Regions from separate parts of the Rhodococcus sp. H29-C3 genome, predicted to be linked through region 1. Evidence: predicted binding sites of a transcription regulator. Region 1 holds the regulator's gene; the other holds the start of a gene.
The links. The regulator LexA, encoded in region 1, represses DNA repair genes until DNA is damaged. The targets are predictions, from matches to a motif close to CGAACANNTGTTCG.

Region 1 (15,593 bases):
AATGACGTCAGTTCACCGGCGGTGACCCATTGTGCCGTCGGTTGGCAATTCGAAGGAGACCGAAGTGGAACGCACGATATTCGATTCCGAGCACGACATGTTTCGCGAGTCGTACCGCAAGTTCCTCGACCAACACGTTGCGCCGAACCACGCCAAGTGGGAAGAGCAGAATCTCGTCGATCGTTGGGTGTGGGTAGAAGCTGGAAAGCAGGGATTCCTCGGCACCGACGTGCCGGAGGAGTACGGCGGTGGCGGTGTCAAGGACTTCCGCTACAACGCCATCGTCACCGAGGAAACTACCCGCGGCGGCTACAGCGGAATCGGATTCACGCTGCACAACGACGTCGTGGCGCCATACCTCATCAATTTGACGAACGAAGAACAGAAGCAGCGTTGGCTCCCCGGATTCAGTTCCGGTGAGTTGATCACCGCGATCGCGATGACCGAGCCCGGTACCGGTAGCGACCTGCAGGGAATCAAGACCAAGGCCGTTCGTGATGGAGACGAATGGGTCCTCAACGGGTCGAAGACGTTCATCACCAACGGAATCAATGCCGACCTCGTCATCGTCGTAGCCTGCACCGACCCCGACAAGGGTGCGCAGGGATTCAGCTTGCTCGTTGTCGAGCGCGACATGCCTGGTTTCGAACGTGGACGCAATCTCGACAAGATCGGGATGAAGGCGCAGGACACGGCTGAGCTCAGCTTCACCGACGTTCGCGTGCCGGCCGCGAACCTTCTCGGTGAGGAGGGGATGGGCTTCATCTACCTGATGCAGAACCTGCCTCAGGAACGACTGTCCATTGCGGTCGTCGCAGCAGCCGCCATGGAGTCGGCGCTCGAAATGACAATTCAGTACTGCCGTGATCGCAAGGCCTTCGGTAAGTCCATCGGCAAATTCCAGAACACACGATTCGTGCTGGCGGAGTTGGCAACCGAGATGACGGCCTCACGGATCATGGTCGACAAATTCATCGAACTGCTCAACGACGGCAAGCTGACGGTCCAGGAAGCCGCTATGGCCAAGTGGTGGACCACCGAGAATCAGGTGCGTCTCATCGACCGTTGCCTGCAACTGCACGGCGGATACGGATACATGAAGGAATACCCGATCGCCAAGGCATACATGGACTCTCGGGTGCAGACGATCTACGGCGGAACGACCGAGATCATGAAGGAAATCATCGGGCGAGGACTGAATCTGTAACACTCACCTTCCAACCGATACAGATGAAGGGCCGCAACCTTGAAACGAGAGGTTGCGGCCCTTCATCTGTACGAACTCGCTGATCAGAGCTTGCGCATGACCGTGACGACCTTGCCGAGGATGGCTGCGTCATTGCCCGGGATCGGCTCGAACAAAGGGTTGTGCGGCAACAGCCATACCTCACCCTTGGTGCGCTTGAACGTCTTCACCGTGGCTTCGCCATCGATCATGGCCGCAACGATGTCGCCGTTGTCGGCGACGCTCTGCTGTCGAACCACCACCCAGTCGCCATCGCAGATTGCTGCTTCGATCATGGACTCGCCGACTACTCTCAGCAGAAACAGGGAACCCTGGCCGACCAGTTCGCGGGGGAGTGGGAAAACGTCTTCGACTGCCTGCTCGGCAAGAATCGGACCGCCGGCAGCGATTCGTCCCAATACCGGAACGAACGTCGGGGTCGGCAGATGATCTTCCGCAGGCGCCGAGCCGTCGGCTACGGCTGCAGCGTGGTCTGCCTGTACCTCGTCGAGGCCGCGTACATCGACTGCGCGTGGGCGGTTCGGATCACGTCGGAGGAAGCCTTTGCGCTCCAGCGTTCGAAGTTGATGAGCGACCGACGACGTAGAGGTCAACCCGACCGCATCCCCGATCTCCCGGATACTCGGCGGGTAGCCACGCTCGGTCACCGATGCCCTGATGACCTCGAGAACCTTGCGCTGACGTTCGGTCAGACCCGCATTGATGTCGGTGCCCTCACCTTCGAACGCCTTCGCCGTCGGCACCGAGGTTGCCTTGGCAGTTGCGGTTGCCTTGGCAGTTCCGGCAATCTTGGCGACCGGCGCGTCGGTCTTTCCGCCGGTCGCACTTCCGCGTGACTTCGCGCTCGGTGCCGTAGCCTTCGTCTTCCCGGGTGCCTTCCCGCCTGCCTTGCCTGTGGACTTCGGTGACCCTGACGAGGTCTCTTCTTTCATTCGTTCATCCTCCTGCATCGCCTTCCCCTGCCGGGCCTTCTCGAGTGCTCGAGTGGCCCGAACGCGTGGTGTGGATGTGACGTGTGGTTTCTGACACGAATCTAGCCCGAAATCCCTGTTCGATCAAACATCTGTTCGATCCGTGTCGTAACTTCTGCTGACATTGTCCGAGTTGCGTGATAGAACTTCGAACAAGCGTTCATCGAACGCCTGATCGAACAAAGATGAATATCGCGGCACCCGCGGGCATCGTCACGGTCGATCTGTACACCGCAGTGGAGGTTCCGATGAGCATCACGACAGAGCGCCCAAGAGCTCTCACCAGTCTCGCAGCAGCAGGTCGTAGCGCAGACGGTCGTAGTGCAGACGGTCGCAGTGCAGACGGTCGCGACACCCTCGATCGCACAGCACGCTCGGCGTCGTCTGTCCGTACTTCTCGGCCGCGCACGTCATGCGCGTCACTCGAGCGTCGGCACTATCTTCACACCGCCGCGCCACAGAGTGGCGGGAACCGGTTCGTCGATCAGAGCTCCGCCGATCGACGCTTCGACGACGAGACGTCAGGTCAGACGATTTCATGGACCGCGACGATCGCGGGGGTGCTGCTCACTGTCATTGTTCTTCTGGGCTTGGTTGGGCTGGCCAATCTACGCGCCGGACATCTCGACAGCGGCTCAGCGGGGGATGTTGCGGTCGTGGAGCAAGGTGGTTTCTTCGGTACTACCGTGCAGGACCTCACCACGGCCACCGACTCAGGCCAGTGATGCAGCAGTGCCTCCTTCCACAGACCCACCACCTCGAAGGTCGGTGCCCGAAGCACTCCTCGGGGATCGAGCCAGGTACGCGGCACTGGGTCCGGTAGCAGTCCGAGTATCCTCGGTTCCTGCACCTCTTGCGCTACCTACGAGATGGTGTGACGGCTACGACGGAGGCTCTTACATGCATTGCCCGTTCTGCAAGCACCCTGACTCCCGCGTGGTGGACTCTCGCGAGGCCGACGAAGGTCAGGCGATCCGTCGTCGTCGATCATGCCCGGAGTGCGGACGCCGCTTCACCACAGTGGAAACCGCTGTCCTGGCTGTAGTGAAGCGCAGCGGAGTCACCGAGCCCTTCAGTCGCGAGAAAGTGGTGCGAGGTGTCCGTCGCGCCTGCCAGGGCCGAGATGTCGACAACGACGCCCTGAATCTGTTGGCTCAGCAGGTCGAGGATGCAGTTCGGGCATCCGGATCGGCCGAGATCCCGAGCAACGAGGTCGGACTGGCCATTCTCGGTCCGCTTCGCGATCTCGACGAGGTTGCGTACCTTCGGTTCGCGTCGGTATACAAGTCTTTCAGCTCGGCCGAGGACTTCGAGAAAGAAATTCAGGACCTTCGCGAGCAACGACAGTCAGCTGCCACTGTCGACTGACGACCGCGTGCGCTGGACGGGCGTGAATGTGGTCGACGCGAGGCCGTCACTGTTGGCTGATGGCCTGGATTGCTTTTGTGATCCTTTTTTCCGATATCGGGTACGCCGTACGAATTCCTTGTGCGAAAAGTTGGATTCGCAACTCCTCGATCATCCAGAAGATCTCCTGCACTGGTTTGCTCTGGTGTCTGGCTTCCGGAAGCGACTTCAGCAGTCGGTCGTATGCCTCGTAGACTCGATCGAGTACGTTCAGACCAGTTTCGTCCCGGTTCGCGCTGCTGGGTAGTGAGCCGAGTCGCCGAGTGGCGGCGGTGAGGTACCGGGGGATTTCCGTGAGCCTGGCAGAGCCGAATTCGAATACGAAGCCATCGAATACCAGACCGGCTAGTTGTTCGCGGACGTCATCGGCGGCGTCGCCGTTGGCTCGCTCGAGTGCAGCTCGAAGCTCCATGGCTGCAGTCAGAATCGGTCGAATCAGTGCGAGTACCCGAGACGTGCGTTCGGTTACCTCGGCATTCACCGACTTGACCAGTGCTTCGAATTCTTCCGGCGAGCGTACGGGACCGCCGTGAGCACTCATCGACTCGTCGATTGCTGTCGTGCGGCAGTCCTCGAGCAGTGCTTCGATGTTGCCGTACGGATTCTGTCCGAGTGCGATTCTTTCCTTGGTCGGAATTCCAGCGATGAGTGCCTTGGTGCCGCGCGGCGCGCGATCGCTCAACAGAGTTCTGGTTCCGTTACGCATTGCGGTTCGTTGCTGGGCCGGCGTGCTCAGTACGCGGACCGCGACGCCGCCGTTTTCCGGAACGAGTGCGGGATATCCGGTGACTCGTTGGCCGCCGACGGAACGTGAGACTGTCTGCTCGAGAGTCCCCAGAGTGGACGACGTCCACGCCAGTGTGGCCGCCCGCTCGGCTTGGCCGACCGCACTGGCGACTTCGCGGTTCACTCGCGGAGACAGGGTCTGTCGGAGGGCGGTCAGGTCCTTGTTCGATCCGAGTACCTCTCCGTTGGTATCTACCGCGACGAAGGTCATCCGGAGATGGTCGGGGAGCTCTGAAACCTGAAAGTCTGCCGGATCGATCCGGCATGAACCCAACCGTGAGAGTTCACGAGCCAGCGCGGTGAGAACGGGTTCCGATCTCGGCTTCATCGCCCTCAGTGCGGCGACGGCAAAATCGGGAGCGGGCACCACGTTGCGTCGTAAAGTCTTGGGCAGCAGTTTGATCAGTGTGCTGACAAGTTCTGCTCGCATGCCCGGGACCAGCCAGTCGAATCCGACCGGTTGAACCTGCGCGAGCAGGGCGATCGGGATGCGGGCGCTGACTCCGTCGGCGGCGGAACCGGGCTCGAACTGATAGGTCAGCGGAAACTGGACCTCGCCCTGGCGCCACGCATCGGGATACTCCCCACCGAGTACGGATGCAGCATCCGGATTGACGACGGTCGATGCCGTGAAGTCGAGTAGATCCGGCGTCGTGCGTCGCGTCTTCTTCCACCACGTGTCGAAGTGGCGAGCGGAAACGGCTTCCGCCCCGATTCTGGCGTCGTAGAACTCGAAGAGTGCATCGTCGTCGACAACGATGTCGCGACGGCGGGCCCGATTCTCGAGTTCGCCGACGTCGTCGAGCAGTGCGCGGTTCTTGTGAAAGAACGGATGCTGCGTCGTCCATTCGCCTTGTACCAGTGCATGTCTGATGAACAGCTCGCGTGACGCTTCTGCATCGATGCTGTGGTACCCGACCGGTCGGCCGGTCACGAGGGGAAGTCCGTACAGGGTAACGCGTTCGTACGCCATGGCAGATTGGCGTTTCGTGGACCAATGTGGCTCGGAGTACGTTCGTTTCACTAGATGTGGGGCGAGTCGTTCGGCCCATTCGGGTTCGATTCGGGCCGCCATCCGGCCCCATAGACGTCCGGTCTCGACCAGTTCCGCCGCCATCACCCAGCGTGGAGGCTTTTTGAACAGCCCGGACCCGGGGAATATCGCAAAGTGGGTTCCGCGGGCACCGAGGAATTCGCGTTTGTCACCTTCTTTGACTCCGATGTGCGAAAGGAGGCCGGCCAGGAGCGCCTGATGCAACGAATCGTGCGAGCTCGGCGCGTCGGGCACAGTCCAGCCGAGACCTCTGGTGATCTGACGTAGTTGACCGTGCAGATCCTGCCATTCGCGCACACGGAGATAGTGCAGGAATTCGTTTCGACACATTCTTCGAAACTGATTCGAGGACAGGTCGTTTCGTTGGTCGCGAAGGTATTCCCATAGTGCTGTGTACGACAGGAAGTCCGAGTTCGGAGCCGTGAATCTCGCGTGCTGCTCATCGGCTGCTTGCTGGTGTTCGGCTGGACGTTCGCGAACGTCCTGGATGGACATCGCAGAAACAACGACGAGAGCGTCGGCGAGCGCGCCCGTCTTGTTCGCTTCCACGAGCATGCGGGCCATGCGCGGATCGACTGGAAGCTGAGCCAGTTCGCGCCCGATCGGTGTGAGCTCGGACTCGCCGGTGTTCGAGGACGGCTTCAACGCCCCCAACTCTTCGAGCAAACCGATTCCGTCGCGAATGCTACGCGGATCGGGCGGCTCGACAAAGGGGAATGCATCGATCTTGCCCAGGCCAAGGGAGGTCATTTGCAGGATTACCGAAGCGAGGTTGGTGCGGAGGATCTCCGGTTCGGTGAACGGTGGCCGTGCATCGAAGTCGTCTTCGGAGTACAGACGGATGCAGATTCCGTCGGCCACACGGCCACACCTACCTGCCCGCTGACGGGCCGATGCCTGCGAAATCGGCTCGATAGGGAGTCGCTGGACCTTGGTGCGCAACGAGTAGCGCGAGATTCGCGCGGTACCGGGGTCGACGACGTATCTGATCCCGGGAACCGTCAGTGACGTCTCGGCGACGTTGGTCGAGAGAACGACGCGGCGGCCGGTGTGCGAGGAGAATACTCGGTGCTGCTCATCGGCGGACAAGCGCGCGTAAAGGGGTACGACCTCGGTGTTGGGTAGTTGCCTATCGCGCAACGCATCGGCCGTATCGCGGATTTCGCGTTCCCCGGAGAGGAAGACGAGAATGTCGCCTTCACCTTCGGCCATGAGTTCGTCTACGGCATCGCATGCCGCGTCGACGGGATCTCGGTCGACTATGGTCTCGCCTGCGTCGACCGTCAGGGGCCGATAGCGCATCTCCACGGGGAACGTGCGGCCGGACACTTCGATGATTGGGGCCGGTACACCGTCCCGGGCGAAGTGCTGGGCGAATCGTTCCGGATCGATCGTTGCGGAGGTGATGATCACCTTCAAATCGGGCCGGCGGGGGAGTAGCTGAGCCAGATAGCCGAGGATGAAGTCGATATTCAGGCTTCGTTCGTGAGCCTCGTCGATGATGAGTGTGTCGTACTGCCGAAGCATCCGGTCCCGTTGAATCTCGGCCAAGAGAATTCCATCGGTCATCAGCTTGACCAGTGTCGAGTCCGAGGATTGGTCGGTGAATCTGACCTTGTAACCGATTGATTGTCCGAGAGTCTCGCCTACCTCCTCGGCGATGCGCTCGGCAACTGTTCTGGCAGCGAGTCGACGGGGTTGGGTGTGGCCGATGGATCCTCGAATCCCACGGCCCAGTTCGAGACAGATCTTGGGAATCTGTGTCGTTTTTCCCGATCCGGTTTCGCCGGCGACGATCACGACCTGATGTTGCTCGATGGCGGCGGCGATGTCGTCCTTGCGGCGGCTGACCGGAAGCGCCTCGGGGTACTCGATCGTCGGGAGCGCGGCCCGCCGGTTGGCGGTCAGAGTCTCGGCGCGAGCGATCTCGGGTTCGATCGCTGCCAGGGCATCGTCGGTGCGGGCACGTTCGAGCTTGCGGCGGAGGCGGTGGGCGTCGCGCACGGAGACCGACGAAAGTCGGGTGGTCAGGGTGCGTCTGAGACTCGAAGACGGGGATGTTGATGTGGACATGCTGCCCACCAGGGTATCTGCCCGGTGGCGCGAGAGCAGGACTGCCCGACGCAAACGTGGGGAAATCACTTCTTGGCCGTGCCAAGATCGACTATGACGACCTCGCGGCAAGCGCCCGCTGTACTCGGTACACCCGTGCCCGTGAGGGCATTGCGACTTCTGTTTGCTGCGCTCACGTTCGCCGCGCTCTCGTGGATCGTCGCACAGGGCCTGGACAGTAGCTCGTTCTCGCTCTCCAACTACTTCAGCTACTTCACCGTGCTCAGCAATGTTCTGACTGTCCTCGTGCTTACCGTGGGCGGGGTGGCGGACCTGCAGGGGGAGCGCTGGCAGTTGTTCCGCGGGGGTGTGACGGTGTACATGGTGATCACCGGGATCATCTACGCCGTTCTTCTCGCCGGGATCGACGTCGGCGTCGCTGATCCGTGGACCAACAATGTGGTTCATCGAATCATGCCGGTGGTGATTCTGATCGACTGGATCGTGGTGCCGCCGCGTCGGAAGATTACCGAGACACAGTCGCTGATCTGGCTTGTCTTTCCTTTCGTATACGGGATCTACAGTCTGATCCGCGGTCCGATCGTCGACTGGTATCCGTATCCGTTCCTCGATCCGCGCAGCCAGGGATACGTTGCGTTGGTGATCGGTCTGCTCGTACTCACCGTCGCATTCGTCTTGATGGCACTTGCGGTGAACGCAGTCGGCCGGCTCGGCAGCCGATGGCGGTACGGGGCTCAATCGGACGCAGCTCGTTGACTAAGCTCGGAGCCATGTCTTCTGTGGCTGATACTTCCCCTGAGTCCACCTCCTCCGCCCTATGGCACGGTTTCGCCGATATGGGTGCAGTGACCAGAACAGGCCCCTTCGTCGTCTCACGTGGCGAGGGAGCTCACATCTGGGACCGAGACGGCAACAAGTATCTCGATGCAACTGCCGGGCTGTGGTTCACGAACGTCGGTCACGGCCGGACCGAGATCGCCGACGCCGTCGCCGCCCAGCTCGGATCGCTGGCGCACTACTCCAACTTCGGTGATTTCGTCCCGGAGACGACGCTGGCACTTGCGGAGCGGCTCGGGAAGATCGCGCCCGTCGCGGGTAGCAAGGTGTTCTTCACCTCGGGTGGTTCCGACTCGATCGACACAGCGGCGAAATTGGCCAGGCGTTACTGGCACGAGGTGGGCAAGCCTGGGAAGACGCTTATCGTCGGACGTGAAAAGGCTTACCACGGAATGCATGTCGCCGGTACTGCACTGGCTGGTATAGCCGTGAATCGGGAGAACTACGGCGAGCTGATGCCGGATGCGCGCACAGTCGCTTGGGACGATGCGAAGAGCTTGCTGGCCCTCATCGAGGAAGTCGGTGCCGACAAGATCGCAGCGTTCTTCTGCGAACCCATCATCGGTGCTGGTGGGGTCTACCTGCCACCGAAGGGGTACTTGCAGGAGGTGCGGCAAATCTGTCGTGACAACGACGTACTGTTCGTCGCGGACGAGGTAGTGACCGGCTTCGGGCGGATCGGCGGTTCCTGGTTCGCCTCGACTCGTTTCGACCTGCAGCCCGACCTGATGACCACGGCAAAGGGACTCACCTCGGGCTACGTCCCGATGGGGGCGGTATTCGTCGCTCCACACATCGCCGAGCCGTTCTTCTCAGGTGGCGTCTGGTGGCGCCACGGATATACCTACGGTGGGCACGCCGGTGCCGCGGCAGCAGCGATGGCAACACTGGACATCATGGAGCGCGAAAACCTGCTGCAGGAGTCCGCTCGCCTCGAGACGTCGCTGCATACCTATCTGGCGCCACTCGCCGAACACCCTCGCGTGCAGGAGGTTCGCAGCGGACTCGGTGCAGTAGCAGCAGTGCAGTTGGTCGATCCGGCCGAAGCGCTCCCCTTCGTCGCGACGCTCCGCAAACACGGGGTCTCCGGGCGCGCTGCAGGGCAGGGTGCGATGCAGATCTCGCCGTCGTTCGTGATGACCGACAACGAGGTAGAAGAGCTCGCCGGTCGAATCCTCAGCGCGCTCGGCTGAACCGGTCCTTCAGGCGCTGCACCCCGGTTCGCTTGGGTGCAGCGTTGAGCACCGGGGTTTCAGCTGCCTCGGCAAACCGCTTGTGCAATTGATCGCGGACCTCATCGGGGGCATACGCCTGCCGCTTGCGTTCCGACTTCACGACGAGGGCGCCTGTCGCGGCAACACCGACGACGCCTGCCATCCCGAGGATCTTCCACAGCTTCATCACTTCACCGTACTGTGATCGCGGACGGTGGAGCGATCGCGGAGTTCGGCGACGAGGTCTTCGACGTTTAGAGCGCGCACCCTTTTTCCAAAGCTGCACGCTTGATTCGCCTCCGAGCGTGGCCGTTCGGTTTACAAAAAGGGTGCGCGGTCCGCAGAGTCACTGTTTACCGAAGCCACGTACGCCCGCCAACCACCGAACTCGGCGGTGTCTATGCCTGCTTCGCCCGCTTCGTGTGCGTAGCAGAAGCCAGTGACATCGCGCCCGTCTGACAGCTCGATCGACGTCAGACCCCGCAGGCGAACAACACGCTGGGGATGCTGGACATCACAACTCCTTGGTCGCGGTCGGCGAGGCCGAAATGAAGCGTTTACGTAGTGAGAGTGAGACGTAGACGAGCCCGACGAGGACTGGGACTTCGATGAGCGGGCCGACGACCCCGGCCAATGCCTGCCCGGATGTTGCGCCGTAGGTGGCGATCGCGACGGCGATGGCGAGTTCGAAGTTGTTGCCTGCCGCGGTGAAGGCGAGCGTGGTGGTGCGTGCGTAGCCCAGGCCCATCGCGGCCCCGAGGGCGTAACCGCCGCCCCACATCACCGCGAAGTAGACCAACAGTGGAAGGGCGATACGAACGACGTCCATCGGTTGGGAAGTGATCCGATCACCCTGCAGCGCAAAGAGAATGACGATGGTGAACAGCAGGCCGTAGAGAGCCCACGGCCCGATCTTCGGGATGAAGTTCGACTCGTACCATTCCCTGCCCTTGGTGCGTTCGCCCAAGTAGCGAGAAGCAAACCCCGCTATCAGCGGTATGCCGAGGAAGATCAGTACCGACTTCGCTATCTGCCAGGGGGAAGCCTCGATGGTGGTCTGCTCCAGGCCGAGCCAGCCCGGTAGGACGGAAAGATAGAACCATCCGAGGACGGCGAACATGAATACCTGGAAGACCGAGTTGATGGCAACCAGGACGGCGGCGGCTTCGCGGTCGCCGCATGCGAGGTCGTTCCAAATGATGACCATCGCGATGCAGCGGGCGAGACCGACGATGATCAGGCCGGTGCGGTACTCGGGCAGGTCGGGGAGGAAGAGCCAAGCGAGAGCAAACATCAGTGCCGGGCCGAGGACCCAGTTGAGTACCAACGATCCGGCCAGCAGGCGCTTGTCACCGGTGACGGTTTCCAGTCGGTCGTACCGGACCTTCGCCAGGACCGGATACATCATGATCAGCAGACCGACAGCGATAGGTAGTGAGACGCCGTCGATCGAGATGGTCGACAGGGCGTTGTTCAGGCCCGGAATCAACCGACCCAACGCCAAGCCGATGACCATCGCGACGCCGATCCATACCGGCAGGAACCGGTCGAGAGTGGAGAGCTTGCCGACGACGGCCGGGTGATCGGAGGTGTTCGCCTGGCTACTCATACGGTCACCAGCGCAACATCGTCGGTGGTCGGGTCGGCGGCGGCCAAGACCGACGACAATTGTTGCAGCGCAGCAGGTATAACCCAGTAGTAGACCCAGGTTCCACGGCGTTCGCAGTCGAGCAAACCAGCTTCACGCAACACTTTGAGATGATGGGAGATCGTCGGCTGAGATATGTCGAACGAATCAGAGATGTCGCACACGCACGCTTCACCACCGGCGTGACTTGCGACCAGGCTCAGAAGTCGAAGCCGGGCCGGATCGCCGAGCGCTTTGAACATTCGCGCGAGATCCCCTGCCCAGTCGGCGGACAATGGCTCGGCAATCAGCGGCGAGCAGCACACGCCGCTGCTGAGGTCGTCGACGAGGAGGGGTTGATTCGACACATGTCTATATTGATTAATTTCGAATCAAACGTCAAACGACTCCACTGAATACCTGGTGGGGGAGTTCGCGGTTTCGAGACGATCTAGGCTGAGCGACATGACTGCGTCGCGGATCGATTTGAACACAGCGGTTGATGCGACTCGGACCGGAGACATCTGGATCTTCCGCGGTCATTCTGCCACTGATCGTGCGATACAGACGTTGACCAACAGTCCGGTCAACCACGTCGGCATGGCAGTCGTGGTCGACGACCTTCCTCCGCTCATGTGGCACGCCGAGTTGGGTAAATCGCTGCAGGACATGTGGACCGGGAACTTTCAGCGCGGCGTGCAGCTGCATGATCTCCATGCGGCAGTGATGCAGTGGTCGAACAAGTACGGGCAGCGTTGCTGGCTCAGACAACTCGACAATGCCGTCACTCGAGAGCAGGAAGATGCATTGCTGCGCACCATAGCTCGAATGGACGGAACGGCGTTCCCGACTACTGCGAAACTTGCGGGTCGATGGTTCAAGGGGCGCGTGCCGAGCTTCCGTAAGAGTGAGCACCATGCCGCCGCTCTGGAAACAGCGTATTGCGCAGAAGTAGTCGCAATGACGTACGAGTCGATGGGTCTGCTGAACGGCAACAAGAAGGCGAATTGGTTCGATCCCGGAAAATTCTGGAGCGGTGACCGGTTACCCCTCGCTGAGGGCGTCCACCTCGGCGACGAGATCGCTGTCGATGTACCCGAGATCCGGCCGACCATCACCGAGTGAACTGAAGGAAAAAAGAGGCCCGCACACGAGTGTGCGGGCCTCTTTCGCTGTGTATTTCGTCTATCAGACGGTTGCACCGTCGAGCGTGCGGCTGGCCTCGATGGCCTGGCCGACGCCTGCGACGATCGAAGCTGCGCGGATCGACTCGAAGATGACCTCACGGTCGACGCCCTCGTCGCGAAGGGTCTTCTCGTGTGCCTCGACGCAGTGGTTGCATCCGTTGACTGCCGAGACTGCCAGCGAAAACAGTTCGAAATCGGTCTTGTCGACGCCAGGATTGCCGATGATGTTCATCCGCAGACCTGCGCGGAGGTCGTCGTACTTGCCGTCGAGGTAGCCCTTGGTGCGGTAGAAGACGTTGTTCATCCCCATGATGGATGCTGCACCCAGAGCGGCGTTGTAGGCATCGGCGGACAGTGTGTCCGCAGCCTCCTCAGCGATCTCTTTCAGCGTCGTCGCAGACTTCGTGGCCGCAGCAGTAGCGAGAAGTGTCCCCCATAGCTGCTGCTCACTCAGAACCGTCGATCGCGCAATGGAACTCAGGTTGAGCTTGAGATCCTTGGCGTACTCGGGAAGGGCCTTCTTCAAATTCTCCACGCTCATGTCAGACGCTCGCCGTCAGCAGCTCGCCTGCGTCGATGGTGGGGTCGCCCTTCTTCCAGTTGCATGCGCACAGCTCGTCGGACTGCAGTGCGTCGAGAACACGCAGAACCTCGTCGACGTTGCGGCCGACGGAACCTGCGGTGACGGAGACGAACTGAATCTCGTTGTTCGGATCGACGATGAACGTCGCGCGGTCTGCGACGCCGTCGGAGTTGAGAACACCTGCAGCGGTTGCGAGCTCACGCTTGAGGTCGGAAAGGATGGGGAAGGGAAGGGTCTTCAGGTCCTCGTGCTGTGCACGCCACTGGAAGTGCACGAACTCGTTGTCGACGGACGCTCCGAGTACCTGGGCGTCGCGGTCGGCGAACTCTTCGTTCAGCTTTCCGAATGCGGCGATCTCGGTCGGGCACACGAAGGTGAAGTCTTTCGGCCAGAAGAAGACGATGCGCCACTTGCCTGCATAGTCATCGCTGGTGACGGTGGTGAAGTAGTCGTCGGGCTGCTGGGCGTTGACCTTCGACAGGTCTCCGCCGATAACGCCGGTGAGGTTGTATGCGGGGAACTGATCGCCAATTGTCAACAGGGCCATATGGTCCTCCTCTGTAGTGGTGCGCATGCGTCGCGCTCGTGGTGCGCGTCGGATTCGTACATGCACGGTGTCGCGAATGGGCGGAGTCGTGTGTGGAGCACCGCCGCGTGTTGTCGGTGCTTCCTACGGTCGATCTCCGACATGTACGAGTGTGCCAAAAAATACTCGAAAGGTAAAGGTGATTAGTAGCACTAGACTGATAGGCATGACTGATAGAAGTTATCAACCGACGCTCTCACAGCTGCGTGCTTTCGTCGCCGTTGCCGAGCAACGTCACTTCGGAAGTGCCGCGGCGCGACTGCACATCAGTCAGCCGACACTCTCGCAGGCCCTCGCCTCGCTGGAACAGGGACTGGGCGTCCAGCTCGTCGAACGAAGTACCAGGCGAGTTCTGATGACCACTGCCGGCACACATCTGCTCGAGCATGCACGGGCAACCCTCGATGCGGCCGCCGGATTCGTATCCGAAGCATCCGGGATGGGAGGCCGACTGGCGGGCCCACTTCGACTCGGACTGATCCCCACGGTTGCGCCGTACGTTCTGCCTGCCCTGCTCCCGGCGATGCGAGCCGAATTCCCGGACGTGAACGCGCACATCGTGGAGGATCAGACAGATCGACTGTTGGCCTCGCTACGGTCGGGTGCGATCGACGCGGCCGTGGTCGCGCTGCCGACCGAAGAATCCGGCATCATCGAAATACCCTTGTACGAAGAAGATTTCGTGCTTGTCGTCCCCGTAGGTCATGAACTCGACGGACGCCGTGATCTGACCCTGTCCGTACTCGTCGACCTGCCGATATTGTTGCTGGACGACGGCCACTGTCTGCGAGATCAAACCCTGGACCTTTGCCGGTCGGTCGACGCGGTTCCTGCAGCCGGAGACACGAGAGCAACCTCGCTTGCCACGGTAGTTCAGTGTGTCGCAGGCGGTCTCGGCGTCACACTCGTCCCGAGATCGGCTGTTGCCGTGGAGATGGGCAAGGGTGCGCTGGGGCGGGCCGAGTTCGCGGACCCGAAACCCGGTCGGCGAATGGGCCTGGTCCACCGTGCGTCGAGCGGCCGCGCCGAAGAGTATCGGGCACTGAGTGCACTGGTCTCGCGAATCGGATCGGCCGTCAGCCAGTAGTTGCCCAGTAGCCGACCGTCGAGGTAGCGAACTCAGCCGGCAGTGATCGTGATTTCGTCGAACACGATCTCACCGAGAGCATCGGACTCCTCGACATCGACGACCGCATCGAACGACCACCCGTGATCGCCGTCGGGATCCTCCAGAACCTGCCTGACCGTCGTCCGGTCACTGCCAACCGTGAGTTCGAACAAGGCAGGCCCACGCGCGGATGGGCCGGTGCCGATTTCGCCGTACTCCTCGAAGAACGGCTCGAGTTCTGCTTCCCAGTCAGGGCCGTCGTCCAACGCGTCGAGCGCGTTCCACCAACCCGCCGCCGCGAAGTCCACTCGTTTGAATATGGCGTTGCGGACCAGCACACGGAACGCGCGCGCATTCGCGGAAATCGGCTTCGGCGTGTCACCACCATAGGGTTCGGGCTTCGTCTCGGCATCCTCACCCGGGTCGGTGAGATTTTCCCATTCGTCCAGCAGACTCGAGTCGACCTGGCGAACGAGTTCCCCGAGCCACTCGGTGATGTCCTGTACTTCCTCGGTCCGGGCTTCTGGCGGCACCGTCTGGCGTAGAGCGCGATACGCGTCGGCGAGGTACCGAAGAACGAGTCCTTCCGAACGGCTGAGACCGTAGTGACTGATCAGTTCCGTGAACGTCATCGACCGCTCGATCATGTCGCGGACTACGGACTTGGGGGAGAGCGCGACTTCCGTCAGCCACGGATGCCCACCGCGGTAGATCTCGAAGGCAGGCACGAGAAGCTCGACGAGGGGTTTCGGCCACGTCACCTCCTCGAGCAGTTCCATTCGCTCCTCGTACTCGATACCATCCGACTTCATCTGTGCGACTGCTTCTCCGCGTGCCGCGTGCTGCTGGGCCATCAGAATCTGGCGGGGATCGTCGAGTGTCGACTCGATGATCGACACCACATCGACTGCATG
Region 2 (15,593 bases), on a different contig from region 1:
TCAGTGCACGACGTCCGTTCGGCCGCAGGTTTTCCTACGCCGGACGGACGGCTCGGCTACATCGACATCGGTCGGCTGGACCTCGAGAACGGCGCGTCACTGCCACAGGTGACCATCGCCGTTCAACGCTGGGGTGAGCTGTCCCCGAATCGCGACAACGTGGTGCTCGTCGAGCATGCGTTGACCGGGGACTCGCATGTGTCCGGACCTGCCGGAGGCGCTCATGCCCTGCCCGGATGGTGGAACGGGATGGTCGGGCCCGGCGCTCCGATCGACACGGACGAGTGGTGTGTCATCGCCTCCAACGTGCTCGGTGGTTGCGGTGGGACCACAGGACCGTCTTCGCTGAATTCGAGCGGAGTCCCGTACGGCAGTGCCTTTCCGGAGATCTCGATCCGCGACCAGGTGTCCGCGGAGATAGCTCTCGCCGACGTACTCGGCATCGAAAGGTGTGCAGCCGTTGTCGGCGGCTCCATGGGAGGCATGCGCACTCTCGAGTGGATAGTGGGATACCCGGACCGCGTCGCGTCAGCTCTGGTGCTCGCGGTCGGAGGTCGCGCAACTGCCGACCAAATCGGTACGCAGACAACTCAGATCGAGGCGATCAAGTCCGACCCCGACTGGCAGGGCGGCAACTATCACGGAACCGGCCGGGCCCCACGGGTCGGACTGGGCATAGCGCGCCGGATCGCACACTTGACCTACCGAACCGAGAGCGAGCTCGACCTGAGATTCGCCAACTCCGGTCAAGGCGAAGAAGATCCGTGGCAGGGCGGACGGTACTCGGTCGAAAGCTACCTACAGCACCAGGCGAGCAAGCTGGTCGACCGTTTCGACGCGAGCACCTACGTATTGCTGACCGAAGCCATGAACCGGCACGACATCGGACGTGGGCGAGGTGGATTCGACGCTGCCTTGGCCATGGCCACCGTCCCGACTATCGTCGGCGGCGTCGACTCCGATCGGCTCTATCCATTGCGGCTACAGAAGGAACTCGCTCGCGGCCTCCCGGAATGCCGCGGTCTCGAGGTCATTCAGTCACGTGATGGCCACGACGGATTTCTGACCGAAGCCAGCGCAGTATCCGCACTGCTCGGCGAGACGATGAAGCATGCGCGCATGTCGACGGGTCGCACCAGCTGAGTATTCGACCGGACGAATACTCAGTCGGTGCCGAGGGGATCGATCGACGCCGACAGCAACACGATGGCTCCCCCGACCAGCGCCATAGCCGAGACGTCGAAGGTTCTGCTTCGGACCTGCAGCAGGCCGACGCTCTTCTCCGGCATGCACAACCGGAAGCCTGCGGCCGCTATCGTCGCCACACCGAATACGAAGGCGCCGCGGCGCCACCGATCCGCAAGAACGAGAACGAGCGCCGCCGCAATGATAACGAGCACGATGACGAGCGGCAGGTTCCTGCGAATCTGGGACCACATCGAAGGTCAGACCGCTTCTGTGGTGGTTGCGAGGGCCTGCTCGGCCCGCTCGACCACGTTCGAAAGGAGGAACGCTCTCGTCAACGGCCCGACTCCACCCGGGTTGGGCGAGAGAAAACCGGCAACTTCGGCCACCTCGGGCGCAACGTCCCCGCGCAGTCCCTCATCCGTTCGAGTAACCCCGACGTCGAGCACTGCGGCACCGGGCTTGATCATGTCCGCGGTGACGATCCCGGGAACACCCGCAGCCGCAATGACGATGTCGGCGCGGCGAACCTCCGCGGCCAGGTCCTTGGTCCCGGTATGGCACAGAGTGACGGTGGAGTTCTCGCTCTTGCGAGTGAGCAACAGACCGATAGGACGGCCCACCGTCACCCCTCGACCGATGACCACAGCATGGGCCCCATCGAGCGCCACGTCGTAGCGACGGAGGAGGTGGACGATGCCACGTGGAGTACAAGGCAACGCAGCCTGCTTGCCCAGGACGAGTCTGCCGAGGTTGATCGGGTGCAGTCCATCGGCATCCTTGGATGGATCGATCCGTTCGAGCGCAGCGTTCTCGTCGAGATGCTTCGGAAGCGGAAGCTGCACGATGTATCCGGTGCACTCGGGATTGGCGTTGAGCTCGTCGATCACGGCGTCGAGTTCCGCCTGTGAGATATCCGCAGGCAGATCACGCCGAATCGAGGTGATACCGACCTTGGCGCAGTCGTTGTGCTTGCCGCGGACGTACGCCGCCGAGCCGGGATCATCACCCACCAGCACCGTGCCGAGCCCGGGAACGATCCCGTGTTCTCGTAGCTTTGTCACTCGCTGAGTGAGATCGACGAAGATCTCGTCGCGAGTTGCTTTGCCGTCCAGAATCGTCGCAGTCACGGTCACCATTGTTCCAGGTGTCGGCAGGTGGAGCGGACGCCGGTCCGCAAGTAGTCAGCCCTCTACTGAAAGCCCGTGCGCCTGGGCGTAGGCGACTGCCTGTGTCAGCTCGATCCGGGCACCGGTCACCGTGGCAGACATCCAGAGGTGCGCGTCGATCCGAGCCCCACGAAGATCGGCTTCCTGCATCTTGGCGCCTACGGTTCGTGCGCCACTGAGATCCACCGAACGCAAGATGGCCTTGCGCAGGTCGGTGTTCACCAAGTTCGCCTCGACCATGCGGCAGTTGGTCAAGTCCATCCCACGCATGTCGGCTCCCCCCAGTCCTACCAACGTGAAGTCGACCTCGTCGAAAGTCGACGGGCGCATCCGACAATCGACGAACGTCGAGCCGATCATGGTCGAATGACGGAAAACGCTGTGTTGCAAATTAGTCCGCGCGAAGGTGCAGGAGCGAAAAGCCGCGTTGACATGGACTGATTCGGTCAAATCCGTGCCGGTGAAATCACATTCCGTGAAGACCACCGCGGAGGTCTTCACGCCGCTGAGGTCGGCGTCTCGAAAGTTGCACGCCACGTACTCACGGTCGTCCCATTGCTGTTGGTCGAGTCTCGCGTCGGAGTAGTCCTCGCCGATAATCTGTTTCTCGTGCACCTCTGCCATTGTTCCCGGTAGCGCTGATGGCAGAGTGAGCCGGGTGTTTCGCCTCATGTTCTTTCAGCCGCGTATTCCCCAGAACACCGGAAACGCGATCCGACTCGTCGCCGGCACCGGATGTGAACTACACCTGGTCGGTCCGCTGGGCTTCGACATGTCCGAGCCCAAACTCAAACGAGCAGGCCTGGACTACCACGATCTCGCCTCGGTGACCGTCCACGAAAACCTGACTGCCGCCTGGGAGGCACTGGCGCCGGAACGGGTGTTCGCCTACACCGCGCATGCGAGCAAGTTTCACGCGGACGTGTCGTATCTACCGGGTGATGTATTGCTTTTCGGTCCCGAACCGACCGGCCTCCCCGAGGAAGTGCTCGGCGATCCGCTGGTCACCGAGCAACTGCGTATTCCGATGATCGAGGGTCGACGATCGCTCAACCTTGCCAACGCGGCAGCCGTCGTCATGTACGAGGCATGGCGCCAACACGGATTTGCTGGGAGCGTGTGACGGTCACGTCGGATCTGCGTCTTCGACATCCTCCCCTGACTTGCCCCTCTGGTTCGACCCTCTCGATGGTGCCGCGGCGGACGATCCTGACGATGACGTAGACGACCGGAGCACCCACTGTGAGAGTTCCCAGCCACGTCAATAGCCCGCCCGAGGGCCACGAGCGCGTCTCTCCCGGTGTCGACAAGCGAATTCCATCCGGCGACGATTCCGTCCCAGAAGTTGTCCGGCCCCGGTGACGCCGTGAGGTCCTCGGTGCCTGATGGGACCGTGACCGTTGATGGATCCACCTGGTCCGCGACGCAGCTTCTCTGCGAGGTCAGACTGTCCAGCTCTCCCCGCCTACTCGACACAGCAGATTCCGCCTCGAGCAGATCCGCGGTAGTGACCGCTCCCAAGATCAAGGCCTTCAGGCGATCCCCCTAAGCGTCGCGCGCAGCTCGGATCGTCCACTGTGATGTAAACCTGTCCTGGCACAACCTCTTTACGATCCATGTACTCCGGAGCCTGCCCCCGTGTCGATCCGCTGGACTCCGGTTCGCGCGCCAACCCTTGGGGCAGTGAACGTCGAATCCGACGCTCGAACCTACCCTTCCCCACTGCTCCCGCTGCGCCCCGCGAGGAGAACGAACGACCCCGCCGATGCGACGAGCAGAGTGCCCTTCATCGAAGGATCGTATGGCAACTCATCGACAGCGAACGAGGCCCGCGAAGTCGTGCCGAATCGTTACATGGAGTAGGGATAATTCACTGATGACCGCAGCGCAGAACCGGGGTACGGTGTGCCGCACCGACCCATTTCGTTTCCTTGAAGGAGCCCCTGTTGTTCTCCGCTTTTTCTTCGCTCGTCCGCTCAGCATCGTTCACCTCGACATCACAGGGCCTTTCGCGGTCGGCTAGTCGATTGTCCCGCACCGCAGCAGTTTTCGCCGTTTCCAGCGGCGTCGTTGCTGCCGGATTCGCCGGAGCCGGCGTCGCAAATGCAGCTCCGGTGACGTGCGTATCTCCACCGTCGGCCAATCAAATTCTCGTCGACGGAACCGCGAGCTGTGGGGCAACGGCCGCGGAAGGATCGCGTTCGACCGCCACGGCAGCAGATAGTGGAACGGCCGTCAGTGTCGCCGAAACCGGCGGCACCTCGAACACCTACGCGACAGGATTCGGAACGGCCCTCGGCGCGTCACGCGCGGGCGGCACGTCCTACGCGGGCGCAATCGGCGGCGGCATCGCACATTCCTGGGCGGACGCAGGTTCGACCACCATCGCGATCGCCGGTTGGGGTTCCGGTGCAACCGCCGAAGCTGCCGGCGTCGACTGCGTCGGGCCACTGTCTCTCGCGTTGAACCTCGCTTCCGGACAGTTCTGCATCCTCGGAAGTTGACCCTTGGCGCGCCTCGTGCACCCGCACGAGGCGCGCTCGGGCCGGACCTGATCTACGACAAAAGGTAGTAACTCCCCCTCCAGCGGTTTATGATTATGGTCACTTCCATCGTCAGGAGGATCAGTGACCGCTGTTGAGCCCAAGCCCACTGGCACTGTGGAGGCGGTGAGGCCTTTCCCGCCGCGGATGGGACCGAAAGGTTCATTCATTCACAAGGCGGTGACGACGACAGATCCCAAGGTGTTGGGGATCATGTACATCGCGACTTCCATCTCGTTCTTCCTCATCGGCGGCTTGATGGCGTTGCTCATTCGTGCCGAGCTCGCGGTGCCGGGCTTGCAATTCCTCTCGACGGAGCAGTACAACCAGCTGTTCACCATGCACGGCACGATCATGCTGCTGCTGTATGCGACGCCGATCGTGTTCGGCTTCGCCAACTACATCCTGCCGCTGCAGATCGGTGCGCCGGACGTGGCGTTCCCGCGGTTGAACGCCTTCTCGTATTGGCTCTACCTGTTCGGCGCGATAATCGCTACATCCGGTTTCATCACCCCCGGTGGTGCAGCTGACTTCGGTTGGACCGCGTACACCCCGCTTTCGAGTGCGGTGTATTCGCCGGGTGTCGGTGCAGATCTGTGGATCATGGGTCTCGCGATCGCCGGTCTCGGCACCATTCTCGGCGCTGTCAACATGATCACAACGGTCATCTGCTTGCGAGCGCCGGGTATGACGATGTTCCGGATGCCCATTTTCACGTGGAACATCCTGGTCACCAGCATTCTGATTCTTCTTGCTTTCCCGTTGTTGACGGCGGCACTGTTGGGGGTAGCGGCCGATCGACATCTCGGTGCGCATCTGTTCGACCCGGCGACCGGTGGAGTGTTGTTGTGGCAGCACTTGTTCTGGTTCTTCGGCCACCCCGAGGTGTACATCATCGCGTTGCCGTTCTTCGGCATCATTTCCGAGGTCATTCCGGTCTTCTCGCGTAAGCCGATGTTCGGATACACCACCTTGATCTACGCAACGATCGCTATCGGTGCCCTCTCGGTAGCGGTGTGGGCTCACCACATGTACGCCACGGGCGCGGTGCTGTTGCCGTTCTTCTCGTTCATGACGTTCTTGATCGCGATACCGACCGGTGTGAAGATCTTCAACTGGATCGGCACGATGTGGCGAGGTCAGGTGACGTTGGAGACCCCGATGCTCTTCGCTATCGGCTTCTTGATCACCTTCCTCTTCGGCGGCCTCTCCGGAGTGCTGCTTGCCAGCCCGCCGATCGACTTCCACGTCACCGACACCTACTTCCTGGTGGCGCACTTCCACTACGTGGTCTTCGGCACGGTGGTGTTCGCAACGTTCTCGGGCATCTACTTCTGGTTTCCGAAGATGACCGGCCGAATGATGGACGAGAGATTGGGCAAGTGGCACTTCTGGCTGACATTCCTCGGCTTCCACGGCACCTTCCTGGTCCAGCACTGGCTCGGCGCCGAGGGCATGCCGCGTCGCTACGCCGACTATCTCTCTTCCGATGGATTCACCACACTCAACATCATCTCCACGATCAGCGCGTTCGTTCTCGGAGCCTCGACACTGCCGTTCGTGTGGAACGTCTTCAAGTCCTATCGCTACGGCGAGGTGGTCACTGTGGACGACCCGTGGGGTTACGGCAACTCGCTGGAGTGGGCCACATCGTGCCCACCGCCGCGGCACAACTTCACGGAACTGCCGCGAATACGTTCCGAGCGTCCAGCGTTCGAACTCCACTACCCACACATGGTGGAGCGAATGCGCGCCGAGGCTCATGTCGGACCGGGCAGTCACGGCGGACAGACCACCGAGGTCCTCGAAAAGGCCCGCCGCGCACCTATCGCAACGGGCGAAGACGAGCATTCTGGGGACTGATCTCCGCGGCGAGTTGCTCTCAGACAGTTCTCAGCACTGGAGGTAATACTTCAGCGATGTCGCGTTCACTGCCTACGGCATCGTCTGTTCGGCGATGGCACCTCGGGGTCGGCAATTGAACTTCTCGCTCCACAGCCGGATCCGAGTTCTCATCATCAGTCTGGCCGCACTCGCGGTTGCCGTGAGCGCGCTGGCCATCTACCTGGTCACCGAACAAGCATTGCGCTCCCAGGTAGCCGATCGAGTGTCTCGAAATGCCGATGCGCTCATCGCAAGTGCCACGTCCGGAGTTCCCTCGACCTTCTTCGGGTTCGGAGTCGGCACGACCGACGGGCCCGCGATCAAAGTTGCGTTGGTGACCTCGGACGGCGAACTCGTGACCTTCACCGCAGAATCGCGGCCGTTCACCAATACTGACGGCACTCTCGATGCCGCCGAACAGTCGGTCGCAACCGGCTCGACCGATCAATCGCTCCGCGAGGTGCGCGGGTACATGCTGTCGGCCAAACGGACCGTATCGGGCGAAACGGTCATGGTGGCAGAGTCGTTACAGTCCAACGCGCCGTTACTCGGCAAGTTGACGCTTGCGCTTGTCGCGATCGGGACCCTTCTCATCGTCTTGGCCGGGATCGCCGGAACAGCAGTAGCTCGGACCGGACTGCGTCCGGTCAAACGCTTGCGCAACGCCACCGAACGGGTAGCCCGCACCGGTGATTTGCAACCGATCGCCGTTACCGGTGACGACGAGCTTGCATCACTGGCGACGAGCTTCAACGACATGCTTGCTGCCCTGGCCCAATCCGGCGCGCGTCAAAACCGTCTGATCACCGACGCGGCAGAGGAACTGATGGGCCCCCTGCATACGCTTCGGGGAAAGATCGATGTCCTGATGGCCCTCGACGGACACGATGGACCGGCCCTGTCCCCTGCCGAGCAGGATGAGTTGCGTACCGGAGTCATGTCGGACATGGACGTCATCATCCGATTGGTGCACGACCTGGTGGATCAGGCGCGCGACGTCCCCGAGTCAGCGAGCGCGTGATCGAAGGCGTGGCTCGAGCCGATGCAGTTCGACGTCGTGCAAAATCCCGTCGTTGATTTCGGCTGTCATATAGGTGCAGAATGGCTGCCTACGTCTGTCGGTCGGTGAGCCCGGGTTGAGCAGCCGAACACCGGTATCCGTCACGGTGTCCCACGGAATATGACTGTGTCCGAACACCAAAACATCGATGCTCGGGTACTTCGCTGCCATCCGCTGTTCGCGTCCGGCTGAGCTGCCCGTCTCATGAACGACGGCAATCCGAACCCCGTCCAATGTAACTCGTGCGCATTCGGGCATCCGGGCACGGAGGTCGTCACCATCGTTGTTGCCCCAGCACGAGATCGGCCTCTTCGACCTGGCAGAAATCTCCCCGAACATGGTCACATCTACCCAGTCGCCGGCATGAATCACCACATCGGCGTCGTCGATGGCGGTCCACACTTGCCCGGGCAGCATCCGAGCCCGAGTGGGGACATGGGTGTCCGCGAGCAGAAGCAGTTTCACATCTCACCGAACGCAGGTGCTGTCATCGCGTCAGATTATCCTGCCCGGTCTCTAACGAAAGTCTCGAGATTTCGACATCACCCGTAGGTCCATGAGCTGCAGATGATCGGCCACCACCGTCGCAGCTCCTTCGGCGTTCTGGACCTTCCCGCGGATAAGCAATGCCGGAGCCGTCAGCGCCAACTTCCGGTATTTGGCCCATACTCCCACCGAGCACACCACGTTGACCATCCCCGTTTCGTCTTCGAGATTGACGAACGTGACCCCGGCAGCCGTAGCCGGGCGCTGCCGATGCGTCACGGCACCACCGACCAGGACCCGGTCCCCGTCGGGAACTTGCAGTAGACGATTCGCCGTAATCACCCCCAGCGCATCGAGCTGTTCGCGAAAGAACTGAGTCGGGTACGAATCGGGTGAGACTCCAGTTGCCCAGACGTCCGCCGAAGCCATATCGAGATCGCTCATCCCAGGCAATACCGGCGCACGAGTGGATGCACCGAGCCCGGGAAGTAGATGCGGCCTCTCCCTTGCTGCTGCGCCTGCCGCCCAGAGCGCTTCCCGACGGGTGATCCCGAAACACCCCAATGCTCCTGCGGTAGCAAGTGATTCCGCTTGCGTAGTGGACAGTTCGACTCGTCCCGTGAGATCGAGGAACGACACGAACGGACCGCCTGCTTTGCGTGCGTCGACGATGCGTTCGGCAAGATCCCGCCCGATGTACTTCACGTCAGCGAGTCCCATCCGAATCTCGAGACCCTCGGCAGTGAGATCCGCGTACCAGGAACTGGCATTGACATCTGGACCGTGCACACGCACTCCATGCCGTCGAGCATCCGCCACCAGAGACTGCGGAGAGTAGAACCCCATCGGTTGTGCACGCAGGAGACCGGCGCAGAACGCGGCAGGATGGTGAAGCTTGAACCACGACGAATAGAAGACCAGCGAGGCAAAGCTCTGCGAATGACTTTCGGGGAAACCGAAATTGGCGAAGGCAGAAAGCTTCTCGTAGATTCGATCGGCCGTGTCACCGGTGATGCCGTGCAAGTCTCGCATTCCGTCGTAGAAGCGATCACGTAGCAGGTTCATCTTCTCCGGCGAACGCTTCGACCCCATCGCACGACGAAGTTGATCGGCGTCGGCAGCGCTGAATCCAGCCACATCGATGGCCATCTGCATCAATTGTTCCTGAAAGAGTGGCACTCCGAGGGTGCGGTCGAGAGCCTTCTTCAACGACGGGTGATCGAAGGTGACGGGTTCGAGTCCGTTGCGGCGCTTGATGTACGGATGAACGGATCCACCCTGGATCGGACCCGGTCGAATGAGTGCGACCTCGACCACCAGGTCGTAGAACTCACTCGGCTTCAACCGCGGCAACGTCGCCATCTGGGCCCGCGACTCCACTTGGAACACGCCGATCGAATCGGCCCGCTGCAGCATGTCGTAGACGGCTTTCTCACTCAAATCGATGTCCGCGAGGTCGATGCGTTGCCCTTTGTGCTCGACGAGAAGATCGATCATGTAGTGCAACGCTGACAACATACCGAGACCGAGCATGTCGAATTTCACCAAACCTACTGCAGCACAATCATCTTTGTCCCATTGCAATACACTACGATTGGCCATCGTTGCCCATTCGACAGGGCAGACATCGGCAATGGGGCGATCGCAGATCACCATTCCGCCCGAGTGGATACCCAGATGCCGGGGGAAGCCTTCGATCTGCTGGGCAAGTTCGAGAACAGACTTCGGAATGCCACTGTCTGCCTGATCTCCGACTCCCGACCACCGGGTGACCTGTTTGCTCCAGGCATCCTGCTGCCCCTGCGAGAACCCGAGAGCACGTGCCATGTCACGTACCGAGGACTTACCTCGGTACGTGATCACGTTCGCCACCTGCGCCGCGTACGCACGCCCGTATTTCTCGTACACGTGCTGAATAGCTTCCTCGCGCCGGTCGGACTCGATGTCGACATCGATATCCGGAGGGCCGTCTCGTTCCGGAGCAAGGAAACGCTCGAAAAGAAGTTTGTTCGCCACCGGATCGACGTTCGTGATTCCGATGGCGTAACAGACAGCCGAGTTCGCTGCCGAACCTCTTCCCTGACAGAGAATGTCGTGTGTCTTGCAGAAGTCCACGATGTCGTGCACCACGAGGAAGTACCCAGGAAAGTTCAACCGCTCGATGATGTCGAGTTCGTATTCGAGCTGCGCGTAGGCGGCCGGGTGCGTACTGGGCGTGCCGTATCTGCGCGCAGCACCGTCGAAGGTAAGGGCACGTAGATAGCTGGCTTCGGTGTGGCCCGCAGGCACGTCGAACGGCGGTAGTCGTGGGGCGATCAGGTGCAGATCGAAAGCACACTCTCGACCCAGTTCGACGGCACCACGAACCGCACCGGGATGATGCTCGAACAATCGAGCCATCTCCGCGCCGGATCGCAGATACGTACCTCCCGTGGGCGCCAACCACCCCGCGGCGTCGTCCAGACCGCTCCGTGCACGCACCGCTGCCATCGCCATGGCCAAACGCCCGCTCCGCGGAGTCGCATAGTGCGCCGCAGTCGTAGCAACGATCGGAAGACCGAATCTCCGTGCCAATTCGGCGAGCGTATCGTTGCGCTCGTCGTCTTCCGGTATGCCGTGATGAGTCAGTTCCACGGTCACTCGGTCGGCACCGAATCTCTCGATCAGATCCGCCAGAGCCGCACCGGCTGCCTCGACGCCACCGGCGTCCAACGCCCGTCGAACATGCCCTTTTCGACATCCGGTGAGAATCTGCCAATGCCCACCCGCAGCCTCGGACAGGGCGTCGAAATCGTAACGTGGCTTTCCTTTGACTCCCCCGGCAAGGTGAGCTGCGGCAATTTCACGCGACAACCGTCGGTACCCCTCTTGCCCACGAGCGAGAACCAGCAGATGAGTGCCCTCCGGATCCAACGCACCTGTCCTCGACGTCGTCGTGTCCAACGACAACTCGGCGCCGAAAATGGTCTTGATGCCCAGCGCCTTTGCTGCTTCGGCGAAGCGCACGACACCGTAGAAGCCATCGTGGTCGGTGATGGCGACGGCTTCGAGCCCGAGCCGTACTGCTTCTTCGACCATCTCCTCCGGTTGGCTGGCACCGTCAAGAAAGCTGAAAGCCGAATGTGCGTGTAGCTCCGCGTACGCCGTGGTCGTTGCAGGTTTCGATATCGTCTTCTCGTAGGCCACCCGCTTGCGCGACCACGCAGGACTGTCACCACCGTCTCCGACGATGTCCACGACCTTCGGATGCGAGGGACGGCCGGACAACACCCGTTCCATTTCCGACCACGTCGGCGGACCGTCGTTCCATCCCATACCGACACCTCACTTTCGTTCGAACATATGTTCCATTAGACCCCGCGGCTACGACACAAATCAATCTGTCTCACGAGGCAGTTAGGCTCGCCGTGACATACAGCAGCCGAAAGAGCCGGAGAAGAATGTGAATCGTTGGGCCTCGTTCGTCGTCTCCCACAAGCGATGGGTGCTCTTCATCGCTGTGGTGGTCGTAGCACTGAGCGGCATATGGGGACTCGGCGTCTTCGGCAAGCTCAGCGAGGGCGGTTTCATAGACCCCGGTAGTGAAGCTGCGGAGGTATCGGAGCTCGTCGCAGGATTGGGGCAGCAAACCCCCGATATCGTCGCCATCTACACCGCGCCCGAAGGCAAGAACATCGACGACATCGCCCCGGATGTCACCTCGGTTCTCGACGGCTTCCAGAACAAGTACGCAGTCGAGAACGTCACCTCCTACTGGACAGCCGATACCGGGACGAAGCAATTCCTGGTCTCGAAAGACGGAACCAAGGCACTCGCGACGGTCACCTTCGGCCCCGACTCCGGCATCACCTTCGCCACGTTCGGAGAGATCCCACCGCAGCTCGAGGTACCGGGCGTCACCTCCCAGTTCGCCGGTGGTTCCGTGGTCGGAGTCTCCTTCAGCCAGACGCTCCAGGAAGATCTGGTTCGCTCGGAAGCCATCGCCATCCCCATCACGCTCGTTCTGCTGATCGTGATCTTCGGTGGCGTCGTCGCCGCCGCGGTCCCGGTCTTCGTCGGCATCCTGAGCGTCCTGAGCGCGTTGGCAATTCTGCGTGTTCTTACCTCGTTCACGGAAGTCAGCTCGTTTTCCATCAACGTCGCGTCGCTTCTGGGTCTCGGGCTCGCCATCGACTACGGGCTGTTCATCGTCAGTCGATATCGAGAAGAAATGCGCGACGGTGCGACACCGGCCGATGCAGCGATTCGTACAGTTCTGACGGCAGGCCGAACGATCGTCTTCTCGGGCTTGCTGTTGATCTGCGCCTTTGCCGGCATGCTCGTCTTCCCGCAACCGGTCATCAAGTCGCTGGGTTTCGGGGCCATGGCCGCTGTAGCCAGCGCCGCAATCCTGTCGTTGACAGCAGTGCCCGCGTTGCTGGCGATCCTCGGACCACGCATCAATTCTTTGACGTGGAGCAGAACGGCGTCGGATCGAGGTGAGGCGCGCGCCCAGAAGTTCTGGGGCGGCGTCGTGACCCGAGTGATGCGCAAGCCGGGAATCGTAGCGGCAGTGATCATTGCGGGACTGCTCGTACTGTCGGCGCCGATACTGAAGGTCGCACTCGGCGAAGTCGACTACACCGCGCTCCCCAAGGACGATCCCGCTCGCGTCGCCGTCGAAACCCTCGGCAGCGAGTTCCAATCTTCGGGTGAGAGCGCAACGGTCGTACTCCGGGGCCTCGATGGATCCAAACCGCAGGGCGCGCCGATAGCCGACATCACCCGTCGAGCAGAATCCGTCGACGGCATCGCTCGAGTGTCGTTCATCGGATCCACAGACGATGTCGTCGCTCTGGAAGCAAGCTTCAGTGAACCGAGCGACGGGCGCACCGAAGCCGATGCAGCCAGTGCTGCGGTGGCGGGGCTGCGCGCGATGACACCACCGGATGGCACCGAGCTGCTCGTCGGAGGCGCACGGGCACTTGTCGACGACGGCAATGCGGCGATCGCCGCGTGGCTTCCGGTCATGATTGCGATCATGGTCGTCTCGACCCTCATTTTGCTTTTCCTGGCATTCGGATCGATCGTGTTGCCGATCAAGGCAGTCCTCATGGCGGGACTCAGCCTGGGCGCGACCTTCGGAGTGCTCACCTGGGTATTCCAGGAAGGACATGGCGCAGATCTTCTCGGGGTGACGCCCGCGCCGCTGGAGGCGACCTTCGTGGTCCTCATCCTCGCTGTGGTCTTCGGCCTGTCGACCGACTACGAAGTGTTCTTGATGTCGCGCATGGTCGAGGCGCGCACAGGCGGGGCATCGACAGAGGAGGCGGTCGTCATCGGCGCCCAGCGCACCGGAAGAATCGTGACAGCGGCCGCGCTCATCCTCATCATCGTCACCGGCGCGTTCACCATCTCCGAATTGTCGATCATGCGGTTCCTGGGGTTCGGCATGATTCTCGCGCTCATCGTCGATGCCACGATCATCCGCATGCTGCTCGTCCCCTCGCTGGTGAAGTTGATGGGTGAAGCGAACTGGTGGGCTCCGGCGTGGATGAAGAAGGTGCACGAGAAAGTGGGTATCGGTCACTGAGCGCCGCCGCCGGTCACCCTGGCGGGTTCCACCGACCTGGCCCGTCAACTTACTTCGGAGTAAGTTGTGTCCATGTCGAACTACATTGTCACCGGCGGTACGGGTTTCCTCGGGCAAAATCTGATCCCGCTGTTGCTCGAGCGCGACCCAGCGGCCGACATTCACGTATTGGTTCGCCAGAAGTCACTCGGGAAACTCGAACGGCAGGTCGACATGCTCGCCGACAAGACCCGGATTCACCCGTTGATCGGCGATCTCACCGAACCCGATCTCGGATTGGATGCCATCCCGGACGGCATCGACCACATAGTTCACCTGGGCGCCATCTACGACATGACCGCCGGTGACGAACAAGCATCGACCAACGTCGAGGGCACCCGCGCGGTGGTGGCACTGGCCGAGCGGACCGGAGCCCGGTTGCACCACATCTCCTCGATCGCCGTTGCCGGAGATTACGCAGGCACGTTCACCGAAGAGGACTTCGACAAAGGACAGGGCTTCCCAACCCCGTACCACCGCACCAAGTTCCAATCCGAGAAGATCGTGCGCGAATCCTCGGTCGATTGGCGCGTCTATCGACCGTCGGTCGTGCTGGGGCACTCCGAAACCGGGGCGATCGACAAGATCGACGGCCCGTACTTCTTCTTCCCCCTCTTCGCCGCGTTGGCCACACTGCCTACCGCGCTTCCCATCACGGTTCCGAAGATCGGGGCCACCAATCTGGTGCCGGTCGACTACGTCGCCGCTGCGATCGTGGAATTGATCCATCGTGGCCAGGACGGTCAACGAGTGTTCCACCTCGTCAACACGCAACCGCAGTCGATGCACGAGGTATATCGCGCATTCTCCAACGCCGCAGGTTCGAGAGCGAAGGTCATCGACATTCCCGGAGCCGTTGCTGCCGCCGTCGTAGCACCGAAGACCAACATCGTCCGCACCGGCCGCAACACTCTCCTGGACAGGTTCGGCATACCACCTGTAGTGCTCGAACATCTCACCTTCCCGACGACCTTCGACTCGGCAGCGACCCAGAAAGCACTGTCGGGCAGCGGAATCACCCCACCACCGCTGGCGACCTACGCCGACCGTCTGTGGCAGCACTGGCGCGCGCACCTGGACCCGAACCGCGCGCGGCGCGACGATGCTCGCGGCCCGCTTTTCGGACGACACATCATCATCACCGGTGGATCCTCCGGCATCGGAAAGGCCAGTGCCGAAGCGGCAGCACGCAAAGGTGCGACCGTCATTCTGCTTGCCCGCGGTACCGAACAACTCGACTCCGTCGTGGCGAACATTCGCGCTCGGGGTGGTGATGCCTTCGGGTACACCTGCGACATCACCGACACCGAGTCGGTCGAACAGACCGTGAAAACCATTCTGAGCGAACATGATCACGTGGACATGCTGGTCAACAACGCCGGACGGTCCATCCGTCGATCGTTGTACCGCTCGACCGATCGACTGCACGACTTCGAGCGCACCATGGCCGTCAACTACTTCGGTGCTGTTCGCCTCGTCCTGGCACTGCTTCCGCATATGCGCGAACGCCGCTTCGGGCACGTCGTCAACGTCAGTAGCGCAGCAGTGCTCGGTCACGCTCCTCGATTCGCCGCCTACGTAGCCAGCAAGGCCGCACTCGACGGTTTCGCTGACGTCGCCGCAGCCGAGACACTATCCGACGGAATAACATTCAC

Region 2: the regulator LexA is predicted to act here: its motif matches at 11,663-11,676, upstream of QMK32_RS15945 (error-prone DNA polymerase).

What each region holds. Positions count from the first base shown of each region.
Region 1 is NZ_JASITC010000005.1:324,330-339,922, forward strand. It holds gene QMK32_RS14550 (acyl-CoA dehydrogenase family protein) at 65-1,207, shown strand; gene lexA (transcriptional repressor LexA) at 1,291-1,989, opposite strand; gene QMK32_RS14560 (hypothetical protein) at 2,403-2,942, shown strand; gene nrdR (transcriptional regulator NrdR) at 3,118-3,585, shown strand; gene hrpA (ATP-dependent RNA helicase HrpA) at 3,632-7,537, opposite strand; gene QMK32_RS14575 (Pr6Pr family membrane protein) at 7,631-8,293, shown strand; gene QMK32_RS14580 (aminotransferase family protein) at 8,308-9,567, shown strand; gene QMK32_RS14585 (hypothetical protein) at 9,551-9,775, opposite strand; gene QMK32_RS25380 (allophanate hydrolase-related protein) at 9,907-10,074, opposite strand; gene arsB (ACR3 family arsenite efflux transporter) at 10,103-11,197, opposite strand; gene QMK32_RS14595 (ArsR/SmtB family transcription factor) at 11,194-11,583, opposite strand; gene QMK32_RS14600 (hypothetical protein) at 11,681-12,340, shown strand; gene ahpD (alkylhydroperoxidase, AhpD family) at 12,404-12,943, opposite strand; gene QMK32_RS14610 (peroxiredoxin) at 12,945-13,532, opposite strand; gene QMK32_RS14615 (hydrogen peroxide-inducible genes activator) at 13,738-14,658, shown strand; gene QMK32_RS14620 (DEAD/DEAH box helicase) at 14,691-15,593, opposite strand, start outside.
Region 2 is NZ_JASITC010000006.1:148,355-163,947, forward strand. It holds gene metX (homoserine O-acetyltransferase MetX) at 1-1,143, shown strand, start outside; gene QMK32_RS15900 (DUF3017 domain-containing protein) at 1,164-1,439, opposite strand; gene QMK32_RS15905 (bifunctional methylenetetrahydrofolate dehydrogenase/methenyltetrahydrofolate cyclohydrolase) at 1,446-2,315, opposite strand; gene QMK32_RS15910 (pentapeptide repeat-containing protein) at 2,370-2,978, opposite strand; gene QMK32_RS15915 (tRNA (cytidine(34)-2'-O)-methyltransferase) at 3,013-3,477, shown strand; partial or broken gene QMK32_RS15920 (DUF4349 domain-containing protein) at 3,684-3,881, opposite strand; gene QMK32_RS15925 (DUF6764 family protein) at 4,382-4,858, shown strand; gene ctaD (aa3-type cytochrome oxidase subunit I) at 4,982-6,760, shown strand; gene QMK32_RS15935 (HAMP domain-containing protein) at 6,855-7,802, shown strand; gene QMK32_RS15940 (metallophosphoesterase family protein) at 7,788-8,306, opposite strand; gene QMK32_RS15945 (error-prone DNA polymerase) at 8,358-11,642, opposite strand; gene QMK32_RS15950 (MMPL family transporter) at 11,770-13,899, shown strand; gene QMK32_RS15955 (SDR family oxidoreductase) at 13,972-15,593, shown strand, end outside.